3 regions of the Rhodococcus sp. NPDC003318 genome follow, and region 2 is predicted to be linked to each of the others. Evidence: riboswitches for the same ligand, from Rfam matches in the RefSeq annotation. Region 2 holds a riboswitch; each other region holds the start of a gene.
The links. A riboswitch is a leader RNA that binds a small molecule or an ion and turns the genes downstream of it on or off. The one in region 2 is predicted to bind S-adenosylmethionine.
Positions count from the first base shown of each region.

Region 1: it holds a riboswitch for S-adenosylmethionine, as region 2 does, so the genes downstream of both, ACFYVR_RS08055 (putative leader peptide) here and ACFYVR_RS05360 (aminotransferase class V-fold PLP-dependent enzyme) in region 2, are expected to answer to the same signal.
Region 3: it holds a riboswitch for S-adenosylmethionine, as region 2 does, so the genes downstream of both, ACFYVR_RS10690 (bifunctional o-acetylhomoserine/o-acetylserine sulfhydrylase) here and ACFYVR_RS05360 (aminotransferase class V-fold PLP-dependent enzyme) in region 2, are expected to answer to the same signal.

Region 1 is NZ_JBIAOU010000003.1:143,316-151,030, forward strand. It holds gene ACFYVR_RS08045 (molybdopterin-dependent oxidoreductase) at 1-547, opposite strand, end outside; gene ACFYVR_RS08050 (NADH:flavin oxidoreductase/NADH oxidase) at 619-1,734, opposite strand; SAM riboswitch class I at 1,911-2,005, shown strand; gene ACFYVR_RS08055 (putative leader peptide) at 2,031-2,096, shown strand; gene ACFYVR_RS08060 (ABC transporter substrate-binding protein) at 2,205-3,845, shown strand; gene ACFYVR_RS08065 (ABC transporter permease) at 3,849-4,922, shown strand; gene ACFYVR_RS08070 (ABC transporter permease) at 4,915-5,811, shown strand; gene ACFYVR_RS08075 (dipeptide ABC transporter ATP-binding protein) at 5,808-7,424, shown strand; gene ACFYVR_RS08080 (LLM class flavin-dependent oxidoreductase) at 7,414-7,715, shown strand, end outside.
Region 2 is NZ_JBIAOU010000002.1:33,604-41,318, reverse strand. It holds gene ACFYVR_RS05400 (2-oxo-4-hydroxy-4-carboxy-5-ureidoimidazoline decarboxylase) at 129-653, shown strand; gene ACFYVR_RS05395 (TetR/AcrR family transcriptional regulator) at 644-1,240, opposite strand; gene ACFYVR_RS05390 (hypothetical protein) at 1,400-2,491, shown strand; gene ACFYVR_RS05385 (YbaK/EbsC family protein) at 2,555-3,028, shown strand; gene ACFYVR_RS05380 (putative leader peptide) at 3,102-3,200, shown strand; gene ACFYVR_RS05375 (flavin reductase family protein) at 3,314-3,871, shown strand; gene ACFYVR_RS05370 (winged helix-turn-helix domain-containing protein) at 3,962-4,432, shown strand; gene ACFYVR_RS05365 (hypothetical protein) at 4,487-5,104, opposite strand; gene ACFYVR_RS05360 (aminotransferase class V-fold PLP-dependent enzyme) at 5,258-6,538, opposite strand; SAM riboswitch class IV at 6,589-6,705, opposite strand; gene ACFYVR_RS05355 (hypothetical protein) at 6,922-7,715, shown strand, end outside.
Region 3 is NZ_JBIAOU010000004.1:264,549-272,263, forward strand. It holds gene ACFYVR_RS10675 (bifunctional methylenetetrahydrofolate dehydrogenase/methenyltetrahydrofolate cyclohydrolase) at 1-330, shown strand, start outside; gene ACFYVR_RS10680 (DUF3017 domain-containing protein) at 336-641, shown strand; gene ACFYVR_RS10685 (homoserine O-acetyltransferase) at 638-1,792, opposite strand; gene ACFYVR_RS10690 (bifunctional o-acetylhomoserine/o-acetylserine sulfhydrylase) at 1,804-3,111, opposite strand; SAM riboswitch class IV at 3,242-3,355, opposite strand; gene ACFYVR_RS10695 (TIR domain-containing protein) at 3,531-7,715, shown strand, end outside.

The DNA.
Region 1 (7,715 bases), on a different contig from region 2:
CGCGGCGCAGGATCACCTGCATCGCCGCCGACGAGTACGACTCCCGGGAGGCGGTGCAGCCGCCGATCATGTTGAGGAAGCGATGGATCTGCGACTGCGGATGGTGGAACCGGCCGGCCGATCCCCAACCGTACGACCCGCCGTAGATCGCCTCGTTGCCGTGTTCGGCGCGGACGCGCTCCAGTTCCCGGGCGACCAGTCCGGTCGCGGTGTCCCAGTCGACCGGCACGTAGACGTCGTCACCGCGCCTGCCGAGCCCCCGCCGGGTGTCGCCCGGCCCGTGCTCGAGATAGCCGCGCCGGACCAGCGGCTCGGTCAGCCGCGCCGGTGACGACAGGGTCGACGGCACACCCAGTCCGATCCCCGACGGATCCTCGTCGATCGGGTTGGGTCGCAGCCCGCGCACCGTGACGCCGTCGGTTTCCGCGAGATACGCGCCGAAGTGGCCGGCGGTGGGAACCACCCGTGGCCCGTCACCCGGATCGGACCCGGACGCGTCGGCGGACGCGTCGACGCCGGTGCGGACGGCGGCCGGTTGTCGTGTCATGAGTTCACGTCCCGAGAGGAGTTGGCAGACGAGATGAGTTGGCGCAGAGGTGACCGGGGGCGTCGAGGAGTTCAACTCCAGTCGCCGCGGGCGGTCTGCGGCTGCCACAGCCGTTCGCGGTCGTCGACGTCGAGTTCCTTCGCGGCGCGCAGCGGCCAGTTCGGGTCCCGCAGGGCCGCCCGACCGAGGAACACGACGTCCGCGCTGCCGTCGTCGAGGATGCGGGCGGCGTGCCGGGCGTCGTCGATCAGGCCGACCGCGCCGACCGGGACCCCGGCGCCGGATCGGATCCGCTGCGCGAGCGGCACCTGGTAGCCCGGTTCGAGCGGAATGTCCGCGGGCAGCAGGCCGCCGCTGGACACGTCGATCAGGTCGACGCCGAGCGGAACGATCCGCTCGGCGATCGCGACGATGTCGGAGGGGGTCAGTCCGCCGTCGAGCCAGTCGGTCGCGGAGAAACGGACCGACAGCGGCTTGCTCGCGGGCCACCACACCCGGACCGCCTCGACGATCGACGCGAGCAGCCGGACGCGTCCCTCGGCGGACCCACCGTAGATGTCGGTGCGGGGATTGCTCAGTGGGGACAGGAACGAGTGGATGAGGAAACCGTGCGCGGCCTGGATCTCGAGCAGGTCGAACCCGGCCTGGTCGGCTCGGCGAGCGGACTCGCCGAATGCGCCCACGATTCCGGCGATCTCGCCGGTGGTCAGTGCGCGGGGCGCCGCGAGTCCGGGGAAGGGCGACGCGTCCGGGCCGACCCCCGGCCAGCCGCCGTCGGCTTCGGGGATACTGCCCTGCGCGGCGTCCCAGGGCCGGTGGATGGATGCCTTGCGTCCCGCGTGGGTGAGTTGGATGCCGGCGCGGGTGCCGCGGCCGTGGACGAATTCGACGATCCGGGACCACGCGCGGGTGTGCTCGTCGTTCCACAGCCCGGTGTCCTGCGGGCTGATCCGCCCGTTCGGCGTCACCGCGGTGGCCTCGGCGACGACCAGCCCGAACCCGCCGGCTGCTCGTGCACCCAGGTGGGTGAGGTGCCAGTCGCCGGGGACGCCGTCGACCGCCGAGTACTGACACATCGGAGAAAGCCAGATGCGGTTCGTGAAGGTGACGTCACGCAGGGTCAACGGTTCGAACAGGTGTCGTGCGGATCGGGTTGTGTCGACCGTGGATTCGACCCGGATGGTCATGTGTGGCGCCTCGCGGTGGGGTACGGGGAAGGGGCGGCCCGGCTGCGCGCGGTGCTCCGAGCGGCGCGGGCATGGATCACCCGAGCCTAGTGACCACTGCGGCACCCGGGGGAAGGGTTCCGATCGTGATGAAGGAAAGGGTGGGTCGCGGGCGGTGCGGGCACTAACGTCGGCGACGACCATCCAGAGCGACCGAGAGACCCGGCTCGATGACGTCGCAGCAACCCCCTGCCCAAGCGGGTGCGGGTGCTACCGCCGGGAACGATGGAGGAGTGTGCGTGACCGCTGAAGGCTTCGTGACCGCGTGGGCGCGGTTGCATGTCGACCTGTGTCGCGTTTCCGCCGGCCTCTGTCGGCGCTGACCGGTCCAGGCCACAGGCCGGGCCATTTCCTTTCGCCCCCCTCTTCTTTTGTCGGCACCGGCAGCACCAGTGGTGCTGCCGGTGCCATGTCGAGATCATGGAGCCCCGGTGTTCTTTTCGTCTACTTCCTCCGCGTCGCGGCGCCGCGCAGCGCTCGCGGCCGTCGCGTCCGCGACCCTGGCCGCCGGACTGGCCGCCTGCGGCTCGGAGGGCACGTCCGACACGTCGTCGGAGGCCGGCACTCCGCAGGCCGGCGGCACCCTGCGTTACGGCCTGTCCCAGGCCCCGACGTGCGCGGACCCGGCCCAGTCCGGTTCCAACCAGACCATTTACGTGGCACGGCAGATCGTGGACTCGCTCACCGACCAGGATCCCGAGACCGGTGAACTGAAGCCGTGGCTCGCCGAGAGCTGGGATGTCAACGCCGACGCCACGTCGTTCACGTTCCACCTCCGCGACGGGGTGACGTTCAGTGACGGCACCGCCTTCACCGCCGACTCCGTGAAGAAGAACTTCGACGCCGTCCTGACCACCCTGACCCCGGCGAAGGCCGCGCTCGCCGGCAGCTACCTGTCCGGCTACACCGGCACCACCGTCATCGACCCGCGCACCGTGCAGATCGGGTTCTCGGCACCGAATTCCCAGTTCCTGCAAGCCACCTCCACCCTCCAGCTCGGATTCCTCTCCGACAAGGACGTCGTGAAGTCCGCGGAGCAGCGGTGCGCGGGCGACCTCGCCGGCACCGGCCCGTTCGTCTACGAGAGCTACGTCCAGGACAAGTCGGCGACCCTCGTCAAACGCGCCGGCTACGCGTGGGGCTCCGACGTGTTCGCGCACGACGGCGAGGCCTACCTCGACAGGATCGAATTCACCATCGTCCCCGAATCCGGTGTCCGCAGCGGTTCTCTCGCGTCCGGTCAGCTGGACGCGGTCTCCGACGCGCTGCCGCAGGACGCACCGCAGATCGAGGGTGCAGGCGGCCGTATCCTCACCACACCGAACCCCGGCATTCCGTTCGGATTCCAGCCCAACGTCGCACGCGGCGTCCTCGCCGACCCGGCCGTGCGCGCCGCGGTGATCCCGGCGATCAACAGGCAGGAGCTGGTCGACACGGTGCTCGGCCCCGACTTCCGGCCCGCCACCGGGACGCTCGCGTCCCGCACCCCCGACTACACCCCGCTCGCGGACGTCACCTACGACCCGGACGCCGCGAAGAAGATCCTCGACGACGCCGGTTGGGTGCCGGGTCCGGACGGCATCCGGACCAAGGCCGGTCAGCCACTGAGCTTCACCGTCACCTTCAGTGCCGTGTTCGCCGGCAACCAGGCGATTCTCGAACTCGTCCAGCAGGAACTGCGGGAGGTCGGTGTCGACCTGAAACTCGCGCTCGTGTCGAACGCCGAGTTCACGGCCCGGATGTCGGACAAGAACTACGACGCCGTGTACTACAACAGCACTCGGGCCGACGGTGACATCCTGCGGACCTCGTTCGGGATCGACGGGCGCAACCTGAACAACCGTGGTCCGATCCCGGATCTGGACAAGGCGCTCGCCGACCAGCTGCGGACGACGGATCCCGCTGCGCGCGGTGCGCTGCTAGACCAGGCTCAGAACCTCATTCTGGACAACGGCCTGTTCCTGCCGACGGTGGAGCTCTCCCAGGCCATCGGCGCCGCGAGCTCCGTGCAGGACTTGAAGTTCGAGGCGTCGGCTCGTCTGCAGTTCTTCGACACCTGGCTCAGCGAGTAACCGATGACTCGTTACCTCGGATCGCGCATCCTGCAGGCGCTCGGCGTGCTGTGGGCGGCGTTCACTATCTCGTTCGTCGTCCTGTTCCTGCTGCCGTCCGATCCGGTCAGCATCGCCGTCGACTCGGCCGTCAACAGCGGAGCCACGATCGACCAGGCCGCGGTCGAGCAGCTGCAGGCCCGGTACGGACTGGATCAGCCGGTGTGGGTGCAGTACTGGCACGCCCTCACCAGCGCGATTCGGGGTGACTTCGGCTCCTCCCTCGTCACCGGTCAGTCGGTGACGGATGCGATCGCGGCCGCGGTGCCGGGCACGCTGGCGTTGGCGTCCGCCGCGCTGGTCCTCGCCGTGCTGCTCGGCACCACGGTCGCGTTCCTCGCCACCTACACGCGCCTGACCTGGCTGCGCAGCCTGCTGTTCTCGCTGCCGCCGCTCGGCGTCGCTGTCCCCACCTTCTGGGTGGGACTGATTCTGCTGCAACTGTTCTCCTTCCGGCTCAAACTGTTTCCGGCGTTCGGTGACGGGGGCCTGACCCACCTGGCGCTGCCCGCGATCACCCTCGCTCTGCCCACGGGTGCGGTCATCGCGCAGGTGTTGGCGGCCAGCCTCCAGACAACCTGGCGGCAGCCGTTCATCGAAGCCGCCCGCGCCAAGGGGGCGTCCCGCTGGCAGATCCAGACGAGGCACGCGCTGCGGCTGTCCAGCATTCCCGCGTTCACCATCGCCGGTGTCCTCGTGGGCAACCTGCTCGCCGGGTCCGTCGTCGTGGAGACGGTGTTCTCCCGCGCCGGGCTCGGACGCCTGACCCAGACGTCGGTGATGGCGCAGGACATCCCGGTGGTGCAGGGCATCGTCGTGTTCAGCTCGCTGGTGTTCGTGCTCGTGAACCTCACCGTCGACCTGCTGTACCCACTGATCGATCCGCGCATCGTCGACGCGGGGCGCCGCGGCGCCCCGCGTGGCCCCACCCCGGCGGACGCACCGTCGCCGGGGCCTGACCGCTCCACGTCGGAGGGCCGAACCCGGCCGCAGGTCGAGTCCCTCGACGAGACACCGGAGGCGAAGATACATGTCTGACACGTTGATTCGGGAACCGCTCGGGACCACGAGCGCCGTCGCGGTACTCGCGCCGAGTCGTCCGGCGGCACTGCGTACCGCTGTCCGCGGGCTCCGCCGCAACTGGGTGATCGCACTCTCCGCGGTGGTGCTGCTCGTGGCGATCGGGTTCGCGCTGTTCCCGTCGGTGTTCGCGTCCGGCGATCCCCTGAAGGGTGTACCCGCAGAGAAGTTGCAGGGCCCGAGCGCCTCGCACTGGTTCGGCACCGACAACATCGGCCGCGACGTGTACACGCGGGTCGTGCACGGGGCCGGGCTCTCGCTCACCGCGACGCTCCTCGCCGTCGGCATCGCGCTGGTCGCCGGCTCGATCGTCGGCGTGCTGTCCGGTGCGACGGGTGGATCGGTCGACGCGGTCCTGATGCGCATCGTCGACGTGCTGCTGTCGATTCCCGCGCTGCTGCTCTCGCTGGCCCTGGTGACGGCACTCGGCTTCGGCACACTCAACGTCGCGATCGCCGTCGGAGTCGGCCTGGTCGCGAACTTCGCCCGCGTGATGCGTTCGGAGGTGCTGCGGGTGCGGCGGGCACTGTACGTCGAGGCCGCCCTCGCCTCCGGTGTCCGCTGGTTCACCGTCCTGTACCGGCACGTGCTGCGCAACGCCTACGCCCCGGTGATCGCCCTGGCCGCAGTCGAATTCGGTATGGCCGTGCTGGCGGTGTCGTCGCTGAGCTTCCTCGGATTCGGCGCGGTGCCACCCACACCCGAGTGGGGGTCGCTGATCGCCGAGGGGCGCAACTACCTGGCGACCGCGTGGTGGATGACGACGCTGCCCGGCCTCGTCATCATCGCCGTCGTCCTCGCGGCGCACCGTGTCGGTCACGCCATCGAAGGTCGGAGCGGACGATGAGCACACACACCTCCGACGGTCCGTTGCTCACGGTCAGTGGTCTGCACGTCGCCTACGGGGACGCGAACGACCCGGTCGCCGCCGTCGACGGTGTCGACCTCACCGTCTCGCGCGGCGAAGTGGTCGCCGTGGTCGGCGAATCCGGTTCCGGGAAGTCGACGACCGCGCACGCGATCATCGGTCTGCTCTCCGGGAGCGGCCGCGTCATCGGCGGCACCGTCACGTTCGACGGTCAGCGCCTCGACACCCTCTCCGACCGGGCCTTCGAGAAGGTACGCGGAGTCCGCATCGGGCTGGTCCCGCAGGACCCGACGACGTCCCTGAACCCGGTGATCCGCATCGGCGACCAGATCGCCGAGGTGCTGCGCATCCACGGCGTCGCGGACCGCCGCTCCGCGAAGGTGGAGGCCCTGCGGATCCTCGACGAAGCCGGCATCGACAATCCGGAACTGCGAGCCGGGCAGTACCCGCAGGACCTGTCCGGCGGACAGCGTCAGCGTGTGCTCATCGGCATCGCGCTGGCCTGCCACCCCGACCTCGTCATCGCCGACGAACCCACCAGTGCCCTCGACGTCACCGTGCAGCGGCGCATCCTCGACCATCTCGACGCCCGCATCGCCGAACGCGGCACCGCGGTCCTGCTCATCACGCACGACCTCGGTGTCGCCGCCGATCGCGCGGACCGCATCGTGGTCATGCAGCGGGGCCGGGTCGTGGAGGCGGGACCGACGCGGCAGGTCCTGGACGACCCGCAGCACGAGTACACGCGCTCGTTGCTCGCCGCGGCGCCCAGCCTCGCCGACGGGCCCGTGCGCCCCGACCGAGGCGCGGCCGCACCCCTGCTCAGCGTGTCCGCGGTGTCGAAGACGTTCCGGGTGGACCGACGCCACTCGCTCGACGCGGTCAGGAACGTCTCGTTCGAGGTGCCGCGCGGGCGGACGCTGTCGCTGGTCGGCGAATCCGGCTCCGGGAAGTCCACGGTCGCGCGGATCGCGATCCGGCTCGAGACCGCCACGTCCGGGACGGTCCGCTTCGACGGCGAGGACATCACCGGGCTGCGCGGCCGGGACCTGCGGGCCCTGCGGCGCCGGGTGCAGATCGTGCACCAGAATCCGTACGCCGCGCTGAATCCGAAGCTGCGGATCCGGGACATCGTCGCCGAACCGTTGGGAGCCTTCGGGATCGGGACCAGGAGCGAACGCGTCCGCCGGGTCGGGGAACTGCTCGACCACGTCGCGCTGTCCGCGACGCACCTCGATCGTCGACCCGCGGAACTGTCGGGTGGCCAGCGCCAGCGGGTGGAGATCGCCCGTGCCCTCGCACTGCAACCGGATCTGCTGGTCCTCGACGAGCCGGTGTCCGCACTCGACGTGTCGGTGCAGGCGCAGATCCTGGACCTGCTCACCGAACTGCAGGACGAGCTGGGACTGAGCTACCTGTTCATCTCGCACGACCTGGCGGTGGTTCGCCAGATCAGCGACAACGTCGCCGTGATGCGCGCCGGTGAGGTGGTCGAATTCGGCTCCACCGCAGATATTTTCGACAGTCCGCAACACGAGTACACCAGGGTGCTGCTCGATGCGATCCCCGGGAAGGTTCGACATGTCCGATAGTTCAGGTGTGCTGGTGGGGATCGAGTTCGTCGGAACCGGCGCGCACCCCGCATCGTGGCGACGCGGCGACTCCCGCGCCGAGGATCTCTTCACCGGCGGCTACTGGACCGACCTGGTGGGCGCCGCCGACCGTGCGGGTACGGACCTCGCCTTCCTGCCCGACGCCTTCGGGGTGTCCACCACGCCCGGCACCGTGCGCGGCCGGCTCGAGGCGGTCGGGGTGGCCGCCCGCCTGTCCGCCGTGACGTCGCGGATCGGGCTGATCCCCACCGCGACCGTCACGCACACCGA
Region 2 (7,715 bases):
TACTCGAGAGTAACCTCTTTCGTGGCCGCCCGTTAAGCCTGTGAAAATTTCGGTCGCCGCAGGTGGCGTCGCCGCGGACCGGCCGTCACGATGTACGCACGGGATGCTTTCGACGCGGGGAGGTCGAGATGTTGATGCACCAGGGCATCGGACTGGATCGGTTCAACGCCCTTGCACCCCGCAGCGCAACCCATGCCCTGTTCGAGTGCTACTACTCGGTGATCTGGGCGGGCCGAATCGTGGACGGACGCCCCTACGTGTCCCACGACGCACTGCTCAGCAGTGCCGATACCGAACTCTTCGAACTGTCACCCGCCGACATCGACATCGCACTGCAGTGCCACCCGACCGTGGCCCGCCGGATCCACACCACCGCCTCCTCACTCGAGCAGTGCGCGGTGTGGGCGCCCGACGAGGAGACGATGCTGGCCGTCCTGATCGCCTGCGAGAGCTACGAGCAGCGGTTCGGCTATCCGTACCTGTGGTGCGCCGCCGGCCGCGACGCAACCGAACTGCTCCTCGACCTCGACGCGCGGATGTCCCACTCCCCCGAGGTCGAACGCAAGACGATGGTCAGCGAACTCGCGAAGGTCAATCGCACCCGGATCCAGCGGATGCTCGGCCCCGAGGGCGGTTACGACAACTACTCCTGACCGCGTCCGAGGGCGCTGGCGAACAGCCCCGAGACCGCTGCCTGCACGGCGCGCCGGTCCACCTGCTCAGGGTCGACGGCGTGCTCGAGCATCAGTCCGGAGATCAGGGCCATCAGCGTGATGGCCGTCGTGCGCGCGTCGACGCGGATTCCCCATTCGGCCGCCCGCTCGGCGATCAGTTCCTCGATCTGCCGCCGCAGGGATCGGCGTTCGCGCAGGTAGGCCTCGGCGACCGCGGGTTCGCGGGCGGCCTGGACGCCGAATTCCAGGACGAGCAGAGCCCACCCCGGGTCCCCGACCAGCCAGGCGCTGATGGTCTCTCCGCCGCGCCCGGCGGCGGCGCCGACGTCGAGTCCGGCGATCTCGGCGAGAACCCGTCCGGCGAGTTCGAGGGAGCGGTCGGCGAACAGCTCCGCGAACAGGTCCTGCTTGGAGTCGAAGTTGGAGTAGACGGCGCCCTTGGTGAATCCGGCACGTCGCGCGATCTCGGTGAGCCGGGCGGCACCGAAACCGCGTTCGGCGAACTCCTCCGCAGCGGCGTCGAGGAGGCGGCGGCGGACCTCGGTGCGCGAGGGCCGGGTCAGCATCCCGGGATCGGCGTGTGAGGCGGCTCGCGGCCGCCGCTCCGGTGTCGTCCTCGACTCAGATTCCACGGTTGTCCATTTTCCAGCTTGACCGCCCCGATTTTGGATACCTAGGGTATTCAATACCTTGGGTATTCACAACGCGGCAAAGGCAGACTCCCGATGACCACCACCGATCTCGACGCGACCCCCGGCGACACGGCCTCCGCACCGGACGCCACCCCGCCACACCGCTCCACCAGCCCCACCGACCGGTACAGCCCGAAGCAGATCCTCGTCGCGGTCGCGGTCGGCGTCCTGCTGCTCCAGATCGGATTCATCACCAGCTACGTCGCCGCGTTCCACCAGCCCACCCCACACGACATCCCGATCGCGGTGGTCGCGGAACCGGGACTGCCCGCGGGCGCCGACCAGCAGGTGGTCGACCGTCTGGGCGCGATCGACGGACACCCCGTGCAGGCCCGCGTCGCGGCCACCACCTACGAGGCCCGCACCCTGATCGGCGACCGCGAGGTGATGGGCGCGTACGTGATCGCGGCGAGCGGCCCGGACACCCTGATCACCGCGAGCGCCGCGGGCAGTTCCGCCGCAACCGCGCTCGAGAGAATCTTCACCGCGGCCACCGCCGACAGCGGACGGACCTTCGTCGTGCGCGACGAGATTCCGGTCGGCGTCCACGACAACCGCGGCCTGTCCGGCTTCTACTTGTCGATCGGCTGGGTGGTCGGCGGCTACCTGCTCGCGGCTGCGGTCGGACTGCTGATCGGGGCACCGCGCACGCTGCGCGAGGCCGGGCTGCACACGACGATCACGGCCGGATACGCGGCGGCGTCGGGATTCGTCGGCGCCCTGATCACGACCACCGTGCTCGGCACGTTCACCGGCCACCTGTTGCCGTTGACGCTGCTCGGCGCCGGGGTGGTGTTCGCCACTGGCATGTTCACGGCGGGACTGCGGGCCGCGCTCGGAATCCTGGCGGTGCCGCTGGCGATCGTCATCTTCGTGGTCCTCGGAAACCCCAGCGCCGGAGGCGCGTTCGGATCGAACGTCCTGCCCTTGTTCTATGCGGCCATCGGCCGGTGGATCACGCCGGGCGCGGGTACGGAGGGCGTGCGCAGCATCGTCTACTTCCACGGCACGGGCATCGGGCAGCCGATCGCGACGCTCGTCCTCTACACCGTGGTCGGCGTCGTCGCGGTGTTCGGCTGCACCGCTCGTCTCGCAGCACGGAGCTCGGCACCCGAGGTCGCATAACGGACGCAATTCGACCCGAGCGTTTCGTCGCGCACAGGATGCCCGCCGGTCCTAGGGTGGGGCATGGCGAGAACACTGCACCCGAACGCGGCCAACGTCGCACGGACACTGATCTCGCGCGGCCACCACGGCGTGGTGGTCACGCAGGACGCGCCGACCCACACCGCCGCCGACGCCGCCACCACCCTCGGCGTCGACGTCGGAGCGATCATCAAGTCACTGGTGTTCCTCCTCGACGACGAACCCGTCCTGCTGCTGGTGTCCGGCGCCCACCAGGTCGACACCGAACGCACCGGCAAACGCCTCGAGGGCACGCTCACGCCGGCCCCCGCGACACTCGTCCGCGAGGTCACCGGGCAGCCCGTCGGCGGCGTCGCACCAGTGGGGCACCCGACGAACCTGTCGACCTACGTCGACAACGCACTCGAGGCGTATCCCGAACTGTGGGCCGCGGCGGGCTGCCCCGACGCGGTGTTCCGGACGACCTTCCGCGAACTGCTGCGAATCACCGCAGGACTGGCCGTCGACATGAACTGACGGGCCCGCCGACACCCCGCCGACGCATCGAACCCGAGGCTCGCCGTCGACGCGCACCGGCGGTCGACCTATAGTGGTGCAAACCGATTCTGGAGGCACCGTGACCGAACAGGGCTGGCGACGTCGCCACGTCGACCTGTGCCGTGTCACGACGTGCCTGTGTTCGCACTGATTCGAACCACAGGCGCGCACGTCCCGCGTGCGCGTTTCCCAGCGCGTCCCCGGCGCGCGCATCCATGACAGCCGGCGCATCCGGTCGCCTGCGCACCCGAATCGAAAGTACCCATGCCCCAGTCGCTCGAACCCCAGCAGCAGAACCCCGCCACCGCGCCGGTGGACGGCACCGCCGTCACCGCCGACGGATACCGGGCGGCGATGCGTCGGTACCCCGCCGGCGTCACGATCGTCACTCTCGACTCCGGGTCCGGGCCGGTCGGCTTCACCGCGACGTCGTTCGCGTCGCTGTCGCTGGACCCGCCGCTCGTGTCGTTCAACATCGCGCACACCTCGTCGTCCATCCGGGCGTTGCACGCTGCGGATTCGGTGGTGATCCACCTGCTCGGCGAGCACCAGCACCCGCTCGCGGAGCGGTTCTCCCGCAGCGCCGACCAGCGCTTCGCGGACACCTCGCTGTGGAAGCGCCTCGAGAGCGGCGAGCCGGTGCTGCACGGAACCCCGATCTGGTTGCGCACCACCGTGCATCAGCTGATTCCGGCGGGCGATCACACCCTCGTGATCGGACTGGTGACCCGGATCCACGACGAGAACGACGCCGAGGCGGCAGCGTCTCCGCTGCTGTACCACGACGGCCGCTACCATCGATCCACCCCATTGGGCGAATGATCATCGCGCACAACGCAATCCACGTCGGACGGGAGTGTCGCGGCTGTCGCTGACCCGACCGCCGAACCCCCTTCCGACGTGGAGTCCCACATGATCCCTTCGTACGTGCGTGAGTCGAGCACCGATCTGGTGCTCACCCTGCAGTTCACCGGTTCCACCGACCACCGCCAGCTCGCCGCACTCGCAGAAGCCCTCCGAGCGACCGCGCGCGAATTGGTGCCCGGCGTCGACGCCCTCACCCGGCTCGACCCGGTGGCCCCGCTTCTGATCGATCTGCCCGCCCGCGAGGTCCGGCTCGACGGGACACCGGTCTCGTTGAGCCACACCGAATTCGAGATCCTGTCCCATCTCACGAGCCGGCCGCGGGTGGTGGTGTCGCGGCGGCGGATGCTCGAACTGTGCGGCACCCTCGGCGAGCGGGACCGCGCTGGACGCAGCGTCGACGTGCACGTGTCGCGGGTGCGCACCAAGCTGGGCCGGTTCGGCAGGCAGGTGACCACGGTCCGCGGGGCCGGCTACCGCTACGACCCCGACCCGCAGATCCACGTCGTCACACACTGAAGCGAACCCTCGCCCGGTCCCGACCGGGCGAGGGTTCGCTTCGTGGAGGCTGTTTCAGGAGGCGAGTTCGCGTGGCGAGAGACCGAACCGGCCGAGCACCTCGCCGAGGACGGCGGACGGGCGCGTCACGCCGGAGTCGTGCAGCAGCGGCAGCACGTCGTCGACGACGCGGTCGAGCACCCGGGGCAGGACCAGAGGCAGCAGGGTGACACCGTCCGCGACCTCCGCGGCCCGGATGTCGGCCAGCAGACCGGCCAGACCGGAGGCCGAGCCGACATACGAGATCGATTCGGGCACACGGGGTTCACGCAACCCAGCGTCAAGCCGGGCGAGTTCCCGTCGGGCGCTGCGGTGGTCGTCGGCGAGCAGCACCTCGATGTCGAGCAGGACGGCGACCGAATCGGGATCGCGGCCGTCCTCGGCGACGCGGGCGCGGATCGCCTCGCGGCGCTGCTGCGCCTCACGCAGGTCGTGGGCACGGACCCGGACCACCGATCCGGGATCACCGACCAGGTCGAGCGACGACGACGTCAACTGGACCCAGTAGTCGCTGAGCCCCACCGGGATCCGGAACTCGGTGTGCGCGGCGGACGCCGGGTGGTGGCCGGCGCCGGACAGCTCGACCGCCACGTGCAGCGGGCGAGTACGAAGGGACGAGAAGGATGCAGACATGACAGACCTCGGGAGATGTAGCGGGGTGACGTGGTTCGGCGAGTTGGAACTCAGGCCGGACACATACCCGAGGCAGTACGGCACAGGTCGACATGCCGACGGCACCACTGACCGTCGATCGTGCCTGCCGCAGCCGTTGTCATGGCAAGGATGTTACCGCGCCGCGGCGGCGTCCGTCGCGCGCCCACGCACGAACTCGCCGACGGCGGCGATCAACCGGTCCACATCGGCGCTGCTGCTGCCCAGCCCGAGGCTCGCGCGGACGGCGCCGTCGCCGTGGCCGAGCCGCGACAGCAGCGGGTGCGCGCAGAAACGTCCGTCCCGGACGCCGATGCCGTGCAGGTCGGACAGGTACGTCGCGACCTCGCGCGGCGCGGCGCCCGCGACGGTGAAGGTGACGATGCCGACCGCATCCGGCGAATCCGGCCAGATCCGCAGCACGTCGACGCCGTCGACGTCGGACAGTCCGGCGACGAGCCGGGCGCAGAGTGCCCGCTCGTGGCGCTGTGCGGCGTCCGCGTCGAAGGCGGCGAGGGCCTGGCAGGCGGCGGCGATCGCGACGGCGCCGAGCACGTTCGGCGACCCGGCCTCGTGACGCTGCGGGGCCGTGGCCCATTCGATGCCGTCGAGGTCGACGTTCTTCGTCGCCCCGCCACCGGCGAGGTACGGCTCGGCCACGTCGAGCCAGTCGGCGCGCCCGACGAGCGCACCTGCACCGAACGGCGCGTACAGCTTGTGACCGGAGAAGACGAGGTAGTCGACGTCGAGGTCGGCGATGTCGACGCGGCGGTGCGGCAGCAGCTGAGCCGCGTCGACGGCGATCCGGGCGCCGCACTCGTGGGCGATCCGGGCCAGCCGGGCGATGGGCAGCACCTCGCCGGTGACGTTGGAGGCACCGGTGACGGCGAGCAGCGCGGCGGGACGGGTGCACAGTTCGGCGACCAGTCGCTGCACGGTCTCCTCGACGGTGTCGGCGGAGCGGACGACCCGGGCACCGTTTCGCTTCCAGGGCAACAGGTTTGCGTGGTGCTCGATGTCGAGGACCACGGTGTCGCCGGGCACGCAGGACGCGAGCAGGTTCAGCGCGTCCGTGGTGTTGCGGGTGAAGACCACGACGTCGTCGGTGCGGGCCCCGACGAAGTCGGCGACCACGTCGCGGGCGCCCTCGTAGCGCTCGGTGCACACCTGGGAGGCGAATCCGGCACCGCGGTGCACGCTCGCGTAGAACGGCAGCAGCGACTGCACCGCCTCCGCGACCGCGGACAGCGCCGGCGCGCTGGCCGCGTAGTCGAAGTTGGCGTAGGTGACCGACGTGCCGTCGGCCAGCGGCGCCACCAGATCGGATCCACACACCGAAGCGAAAGGCCCTGCGGTGGCACAGCTTTCGTCGACAGCGGCGTCGAGGGCGATGGTGGTGTCGAGTACAGCGGTCATGGCGTCATCCCTTACGTCAAGGGACTCGTGCTGGAAGTGGTTGTGCATCGAGTCCGCGCTTGCCGTGTCCGGTTTTGGATACACGGCCAGGTCGTCACCCGGGGCACCCCACCGCGGAGGAGGGTTGCCGGCCAGCAAGCCGGGGCTAAGCGCTGGCACTCATGACCTGAACCGAGAATGACAGCGGCAGTGGCGCACTGTCAACCCGAACGATCCGGGCGCCACTGTGACGTGCCTCACGGACCTCCGTCGGGATCACACTCACCGGATCGGATCGCCGTGTTGCGCCGGCAGGCAGACAGGCCCCGCCGGGGGAACCACCCTTCCTCAGCCACACGCGCCGAAACACGCACATCCGGATCGCCTTGGGCGATGATTGTCCTGTGACCGGATCGACCAACCCGGCAGGAGCATTCCGCCGGAGAAGGCTGATGCCGTCGATACCGATGCAGCGGCGAATCGCGGCGGTTTCGGGGGCAATTGGTGCACTGTGCGTCGTGTCGGCGTTTCTCGTCTGGCGGTGGGACGACCTGCAACCTGCGCAGGGAACCGTCCTCGGCGGAGTCGGTGTTCTCGCCGCCGCTCTCGTCGCCTACTACGGCGTTCACCGCACTCGGATCAGTAACGAGAAGATCGCGGCAGACCAACTCCGCCAAGCAAGGGATCAGCTTGCGGCGGAGAACAGGAAACTTCAGGGCACCTTGGATCGGCAGCAGCAGGCGCTGGACCAGACGCACCGTCGTGAGACCGTGCGGGACCTGCGAGCGAGATTCACCTCCGCCGCGGCGCAACTGGCCGATCCTTCGGGGACGGTCCGATTGGCTGGCGTGTACGCGATGGCATCGCTCGCCGACGACTGGCACAACTCGGACACCCCCAACGACCGCGAACGCCAAGTGTGCATCGATGTGCTGTGTGGATACCTGCGCTTGCCCTACAACTCACTGACCGCCGACGAAGGTGAGAGACAGGTCCGACGGACGGTGGTGGGCGTGATCCGTGAGCATCTCCAGAAGGACGCGCCGTCGAGCTGGCAGTGCTGCCACTTCGACTTCTCCGAGACGGATTTCCGCGGTGCGGAGATGGACTTCCTCGGTGCCAGGTTCTCCGGCCGGGTCGACTTTTCCGGAACGGTCTTCGAGAGCGGAGAGGTCAGCTTTCGGGGATCCGTGTTCTC
Region 3 (7,715 bases), on a different contig from region 2:
CTGACCCGTCGCAGCGAGAACGCCACGGTCACCCTCTGCCACACCGGAACCAAGGACCTTGCCGCCGAGGTGCGCCGCGCCGACATCGTCGTCGCGGCGGCCGGTGTCGCGGGTCTGATCACCGCGGACATGGTCAAGCCGGGTGCCGCGGTCCTCGACGTCGGGGTCAGCCGCACCCCGGACGGACTGCGCGGCGACGTCGCCGACGACGTCCGTGAGGTGGCCGGCTTCCTGTCCCCGAACCCGGGCGGCGTCGGACCGCTGACCCGCGCGTTCCTGCTGAGCAACGTGGTCGAGCGCGCCGAGCAGCTCGCGCCCGAGTCGGCCTGACCGCGGTGACCGCCACGGCCGGCTCCACGAACCGGTGGGTGAGGTTCGCCCGCCGCAACCTCCCACTGCTCGTGGTGTCGGCGGTGGTCCTGGTCGGGATCGGGTTCGTGCTCGCCGAGCGGTGGCGGCGCGGCGCGTTCGTGTTCGGGATCGCGACGCTGCTCGCCGCCGGCTTCCGGCTCTGCCTGCGACCCGAGGAGGTCGGGCTGCTCGCCGTGCGCAGTCAGACCTTCGACGTCGCCGCCCTCACCGTGGTCGGTGGCACCATCGTCTGGCTCGCGGTGTCGATCGACCCGCTGGGCACGGGCTAGCGGGTCACGGACCCGGCCCGGCCCTCGCGGGCCAGCGCCATCGTCTCGCCGAGCAGGCCGGTCACCCACTCCGCCTCGGTCAGGAAGCCGTCGTGGCCGTCGCGGGAGTGGACCACCCGCAGGCCCTCACACCCGCCGAGGTGCGCGGCGATCTCCTCCTGCTGACGCAGGGGATACAGCCGGTCCGAGTCCACACCGCCGACGATCGCCGGGACGGTGCTCGACGCCAGCGCCGCCTCGACGCCGCCGCGCCCGCGTCCGACGTCGTGCCGGTTCATCGCCTCGCTCAACAGCACGTAGGTGGCGGCGTCGAACCGGGCCACCAGCTTCGCGGCCTGGTGTTCGAGGTAGCTCTGCACGGAGTAGCGGCCACCGTGCCACGGATCCTCGCCGTCCTGGGCGGTGTTGGCGAAGCGGGCGTCGAGTTCGCCCTCGGTGCGGTACGTCAGGTGCGCGATCCGGCGGGCGATGCCGAGTCCGGCCTCGGGGAACCGGCCGGTGCCGTGATAGTCGCCGCCCTGCCAGTGCGGGTCGCTCGTGATCGCCGCGATCTGCGTGGTCTGCGTGCCGATCTGATCCGCGGACGCCCGCGCACCGACGGCGAGGACGAGCGCGGAGGTGACGCGGTCCGGGTAACCGATGATCCATTCGAGGGTGCGCATACCGCCCATCGAGCCACCGACCACCGACGCGAACCTGTCGATGCCGAGGAGGTCCGCCAGCGCGGCCTCCGCGGCGACCTGGTCGCGGATGGAGATCTCCGGGAACCGCGAACCCCACGGGCGACCGTCGGGCGCGATCGACGACGGCCCGGTGGTGCCGCGGCAGCCGCCGAGCACGTTCGAGGCCAGTACACACCACTCGTCGGTGTCGATCGGGGCGCCCGGCCCGATCATGCCGTCCCACCAGCCGGGGGACGGGTGCTCCGCATCCGCGGGACCGGTGACGTGCGAGTCGCCCGTCAACGCGTGTTCGACGAGGATGACGTTGTCGCGGGTCTCGTTCGGCTCGCCCCACACCTGCACCGCGAGGGTGACCTCGGGCAGCACCGCGCCGCTCTCGAGCGTCAGCGAGCCGATGGAAAGCGGGGTCAACCGCCCGTCCGGCGTCGGGAACCCCTCACGGGACCCGGCCGGACGGGCGGTTGACACGGAGCCGACTGTCAAGACGCCGCCGCCGCGAAACCGGTCTCGAGATCGGCGAGGATGTCGTCGATCCCCTCGATGCCGACGGCCAGGCGAACCAGGCCGGGGGTGACACCGGACGCCAGCTGCTCCTCGGGGGTCAGCTGCGCGTGGGTGGTGGAAGCCGGGTGGATGACGAGCGAACGCACGTCCCCGATGTTAGCGACGTGGCTGTGCAGGGTGAGCGCGTCGACGAACTTCTTGCCCGCCTCGATGCCCCCGGCCAGCTCGAACGCGACGATCGCGCCCGCGCCCTTCGGGGCGAGCTTCTGAGCCCGCTCGTACCAGGGGGAGCTGGGCAGACCGGCGTAGGCGACCGAGGTGACCTCGTCCCGGCCCTGCAGGAACTCCGCGACCCGCTGCGCGTTCTGCACGTGCCGCTCCACCCGCAGGCTCAGCGTCTCGATGCCCTGGCTGATCAGGAACGCGTTGAACGGGGACACCGCCGACCCGAGGTCGCGCAGCAGCTGAACACGCGCCTTGAGCGCGTACGCCGGCGCACCGAGGTCCGCGAACACCACGCCGTGGTAGCTGGGGTCCGGGGTGGTGAAGCCGGGGTGCCTGCCCTGCGTCCAGTCGAAGGTGCCGCCGTCGACGATGACACCGGCGATCGCGGTGCCGTGGCCGCCGAGGTACTTCGTCGCCGAGTGCACCACGATGTCCGCGCCGTGCTCGAGCGGGCGGAGCAGGTACGGGGTGGCGACGGTGTTGTCGACGATCAGCGGGATCCCGGCCGCGTGGGCCACCTCGGAGATGCCGGGGATGTCGAGGACGTCGTTGCGGGGATTGGAGATCGATTCGCCGTAGAACGCGACGGTGTTCGGGCGGACGGCGGCGCGCCACTGCTCGAGATCGTCCGGGTCGTCGACGAACGACACCTCGATGCCCAGCTTCGGCAGGCTGTAGTGGAAGAGGTTGTAGGTGCCGCCGTACAGGCTCGGGCTCGACACCACGTGGGAGCCCGCGCTCGCGATGTTCAGGAGCGCGAACGTCGACGCCGCCTGACCGGACGACAGCAGCAGCGACGCCACGCCACCCTCGAGCGCGGTGATCCGCTGCTCGACCGCGTCCTGCGTCGGGTTCATGATGCGGGTGTAGATGTTGCCGGGCTCGGCGAGACCGAACAGCGCGGCGGCGTGATCGGTGTTGTCGAAGGTGTACGACGTCGTCTGGTAGATCGGCAGTGCACGCGCCTTGGTGGTGGCGTCCGACGTCTGGCCGGCGTGGATCTGCTTGGTCTCGAAGGTCCAGTTGACGGTCGGATCGACAGGAATGTTCTCGCTCATGGGTTGTCTCTACTCCAGGAATGCGGGGGAGAGGGCGCAGCGGCGCCCGGGGCTGCTGGGGCCTATCTGCGACAACAACACATGGTGAACCTCCGGTGGGTCGTGGCCCGGTTGTGGGTCCGTCCCAGCGGACCCGCGCTTGTCCTCCGACTGCCCGGAGGACCAGGTCATCACCCGGGGCACCCCACCGCGGATGGAGGGTTGCCGACCAGCGAGCCGGGGCTTGGCGCTGGCACTCATGACCTGCCAGGGATCTTAGCGGCTCGGGTGGCGTCGTCGACAGCCGGGACTCGACCCGAACTGCTGCGCCGGAGGGCGCTGCCGATTTCCGGGTAGCGGACTACTCGTGACGCGGCAACCCGGACGCGTCACCGTGGACTGACAGCGACCCGTTCCCGAGTGCCCAGTGGTGATCCGCAATGTCGCGCGTGTTCCTCAGTCATTCCAGCCGTGACAACCGGCAGGCGATCGCGCTCAAACACTGGCTGGTCGAGAAGGACCCCGGACTGGCGGACGAGATCTTCCTCGACCTGGACCGTCACACCGGCATCCCCGTCGGCGTGCGCTGGAAGGACGCGCTGACGCGGGCCAACGCGCGCTGTGAAGCAGTGATCTGCCTGCTCTCCCGGCACTGGGACGACTCCCGCGAATGCCAGGCCGAGTACCGGACCTCGGAGAACCTGAACAAGCCGATCTTCTGCGCGCGACTGGAACCACGCGTCGGACGCGAGATCACCGCGGAGTGGCAGCGTTGCGACCTGTTCGGGGAGGGGCCGACCACCGCGATCACGATCGCCGGCGAACCGGAACCCGTCGTGTTCCTGACCGAGGGGCTGGAGCGGCTCTACGACGGGCTGGTGCGGGCCGGGGTCGGTGCGGGTGGCTTCCCGTGGCCGCCGCCGGGCGACCCGGGCCGGGCGCCCTATCGCGGGTGGGAGCCGCTCGACGAGGTCGATGCGGCCGTGTACTTCGGCCGGGACGCGCAACTCGTGCGCAGTCTCGGAGCGCTCCGCGGCATGCGCACCTCGGGCGCCGACACCCTCTTCGTGATCCTCGGCCCGTCGGGGGCCGGGAAGTCGTCGTTCCTCCGAGCGGGCCTGTTGCCGCGACTCGCTCGTGACGACCGGCATTTCCTACCGCTCGACGTCGTCCGGCCCGGGCGACGACCACTGACCGGTGACGGCGGACTCGCGGACGCGGTCCACGCGCTGCGCACCCGGCTCGGCCTGACCCGGCCGACGTTGGGTGAGATCAAGGCGGCCTGCCTCGACGAGGGCGAGCGGCTCGCGCAGTGGCTGCACGAGGCGCAGGACGCGGCGCTCGGCAGGCTGGTCGACGTTCCGGTCGGGATGCCGCCGCCGACGCTCGTGCTGCCCGTGGATCAGGCCGAGGAGTTCTTCGGCGCGGAATCAGGTCCGGAGGCAGCGCAACTCCTCGCCCTGCTCGCGCGACTGCTGGACACCGGCACCGGCACCGGCGCGGCGCTGCCGATGCTCGTGGTCTTCGCGATTCGCTCGGACTGCTACGAGCCGCTGCAGACGGCCCCCGAACTGGCGGCGCTCGGGTCGGTCGTGTTCGACGACCTCAAACCGATGCCCCCGACCCAGTTCAAGGAGGTCGTCGTCGGGCCCGCCGACAGGGCGACCGAGGCCGGCCGGCCGCTCACCGTCGAGCCGGAACTGGTCGACCGGCTGCTCGACGAGTCCACCCACGGTGCGGACACCCTGCCGCTGCTGGCACTGACCCTGTCGCGGCTCTACCGGGACTACGGGGGAGACGGCGACCTCACCGTGGCCGAATACGAGGCGATGGGCGGGATGCGGCAGGTCGTGCAGACCGAGATCGACGCACTGCTCGCCCGCGACCCCGACGAACGGGCGCGGCAGCTCGAGCGGCTGAAGGCGGCGTTCATCCCCTGGCTGGCCACTGTCAACCCGGACAACGACCAGCCCCTGCGACGTGTCGCCCGCTGGTCGGATCTGCCCTCGGACAGTCGTGCGCTGATCGACGCGTTCGTCGCCCGACGCCTGCTGGTCAAGGGCGAGCGGAACGGCGAGGTCGTGGTGGAGGTGGCCCTCGAGTCGCTGTTGCGGCAGTGGGCCGACCTGGTCCGGTGGCTCCGCGCCGAAGGGGCCGACCTCAAAGGGGCCGACGACCTGGAGCGGACCGCGGCGGCCTGGGAGAAGAACGACAGGAGCGAATCCTGGCTGCTCGGCGGCGAGCGGCTCGCCGACGCCGAAACCCTCGCTGCCAAACCGGGTTTCCGGGACCGCCTGAGTCCGACCCGCGAGTACCTGCTCGCGTCCAGGAGACGCGAGGACGCCCGCCTCGCGGACGAGAAGCGGCGCAGGGACGCGGAACTGCAGGCCGCCCGGGACCGGCAGCAGGCCGCCGAAGCCCTCGCCGCCGCCGAGTCCGAGGCCAAGGAGAAGGCGCAGGCGCACGCCACCGCGCTACGCAAACGGACCCGGACTCTGCGGGCCGTGGTGGCGGTGACCACGGTGGTCGCGGTCGTCGCGGCCGTCGGATGGGTGCGGGCGAAGATCGCGGAGGGCGAGGCCGACACCCGGGCCCGCGAACAGGCCGCAATGGTGATGATGGCAAGCGCCACAATCGAGTTCGACGGTCTGAACCCGGGCGCCAACGACGCGACAGCCATCCAGCGCGTCCTCACCGCACATGCGGTCGACCCCGGCGACAACACGAAGTACGGACTCATGCACGCCGCGCTCGCCGAGCGCGACCTCGTCAGGATCATCGATGCGCCGAACTGGGTCATGGGCGTCGCGGTCAGTCCCGACGGCCGCCGCATCGCCTCCGCCGGCTGGGACGACAGCGTGCAGCTGTGGGATGCCCGGACCGGACAGCCGATCGGTGATCCGATGACCGGGCACGAGAACACGGTGGCGAGCGTCGCCTTCAGTCCCGACGGACGCCGGATCGTCTCGGGAAGCTGGGACAAGACCATCCGCATCTGGGATGCCGACACGCAGCAACCGGTCGGGGATCCGCTCCGTGGCCACGAGAACCTGGTCCTGAGTGTGGCATTCAGCCCGGACGGGCGACGCATCGTGTCGGGAAGCGGGGACAAGACCCTCCGAATCTGGGACGCCGACTCACGAACACAGATCGGTGACCCCCTGACCGGACACGGTGATCAGGTCAACAGCATCGCCCTGAGTCCGGACGGGCGACGCATCGTGTCGGGAAGCACGGACGGGACTGTCCGGATCTGGGATGCGGACACGCACCGGCAGGTCGGGGGGCCGCTGGAGGGGCACACCTCCTGGGTTGTCGGTGTCGCGTTCAGTCCGGACGGGCGCACCGTCGTCTCGGGCAGCACGGACAAGACGATGCGCCGCTGGAACGCCGAGACCGGTGCACCGATCGGCGAACCCCTGACGGGGCACACCCAGGCACTCGAAGCTGTCGCCTTCAGCCGCGACGGGTCACGGATCGCGTCGGGCAGCGACGACAAGACCGTCAGACTCTGGGACGCGAACACCGGTCAACCGATCGGTGACCCCTACACCGGTCACGAATGGTTCCTGTCGAGTGTCTCCTTCACGCCCGACGGCGATGTCGTGTCGGGCAGTTGGGACCGGACGATCCGGGTGTGGTCCACGAAATCCGTTCGTTCTCTCCCGTCACCGGCCGGCGAGGACTCGTGGGTGCTCGCAGTCGCCGTCAGTCCCGACGGTCGCCGGATCGCGACCGGTGGTCTCGACGGGGCGGTGCGGATCTGGGACCGGGAATCCGGCCTGCCGATCGGGGTCACGCCCGCCGTGCCCGAGGGCGTGACCGGCGTCGCCTTCGGCGCCGACGGCCGTCTCCTCGTGTCCGCCGGCGCCGACAGCACGATCCGGCGATGGGATCCGGTCACCGCGACGCCGATCGGTCCGCCGCTGATCGGGCACCGCGACGTCGTGAACATGGTTGCGGTCAGCCGCGACGGACGCCGTATCGCGTCGGCGAGTGACGACGGCACGGTACGGCTGTGGGATGCCGACAGTGGTCAGGAGCTGAGGCGGTTCGACCACGAACAGAACGTGCGGAGCGTGGCGTTCAGCCCCGACGGTCGTCGTCTCGTCACCGGCAGCACCGACGGGAAGGTACGTGTCTGGGATGCGGACTCGGGGAATCTCGTGGGCACGCCGTTCGAGGGGCACACCGGCTGGGTGACGAGTGTCGCCTTCAGCCCGGACGGAAGCAGGATCCTCAGCGGGAGCACGGACCGGATGGTGCGACGGTGGGACGCGGCGACCGGCGAACCGATCGGTGAGCCGATGTGGGGGCACGACGGATACGTGAACAGCGTCGCGTACAGCCCGGACGGGACCCGGATCGTGTCCGGGGGCGCGGACAACAACCTCCGGATCTGGGATGCGGAATCGGGGGAGACGGTCGGCCCGCCCCTCACCGGTCACCACGGCGCGGTGACGAGCGTTGCGTTCGCTCCCGACGGCGGGAGCATCGTCTCGGGTAGCGCCGACTCGACCACGCGAGTCTGGGCGGTTCCGGAGGCGACCGCGGAGGCGTTGTGCGCCAAGATCACCGAGAACATCAGCCGTGAGGTGTGGCGGGACTGGGCACCGGACGGAGCC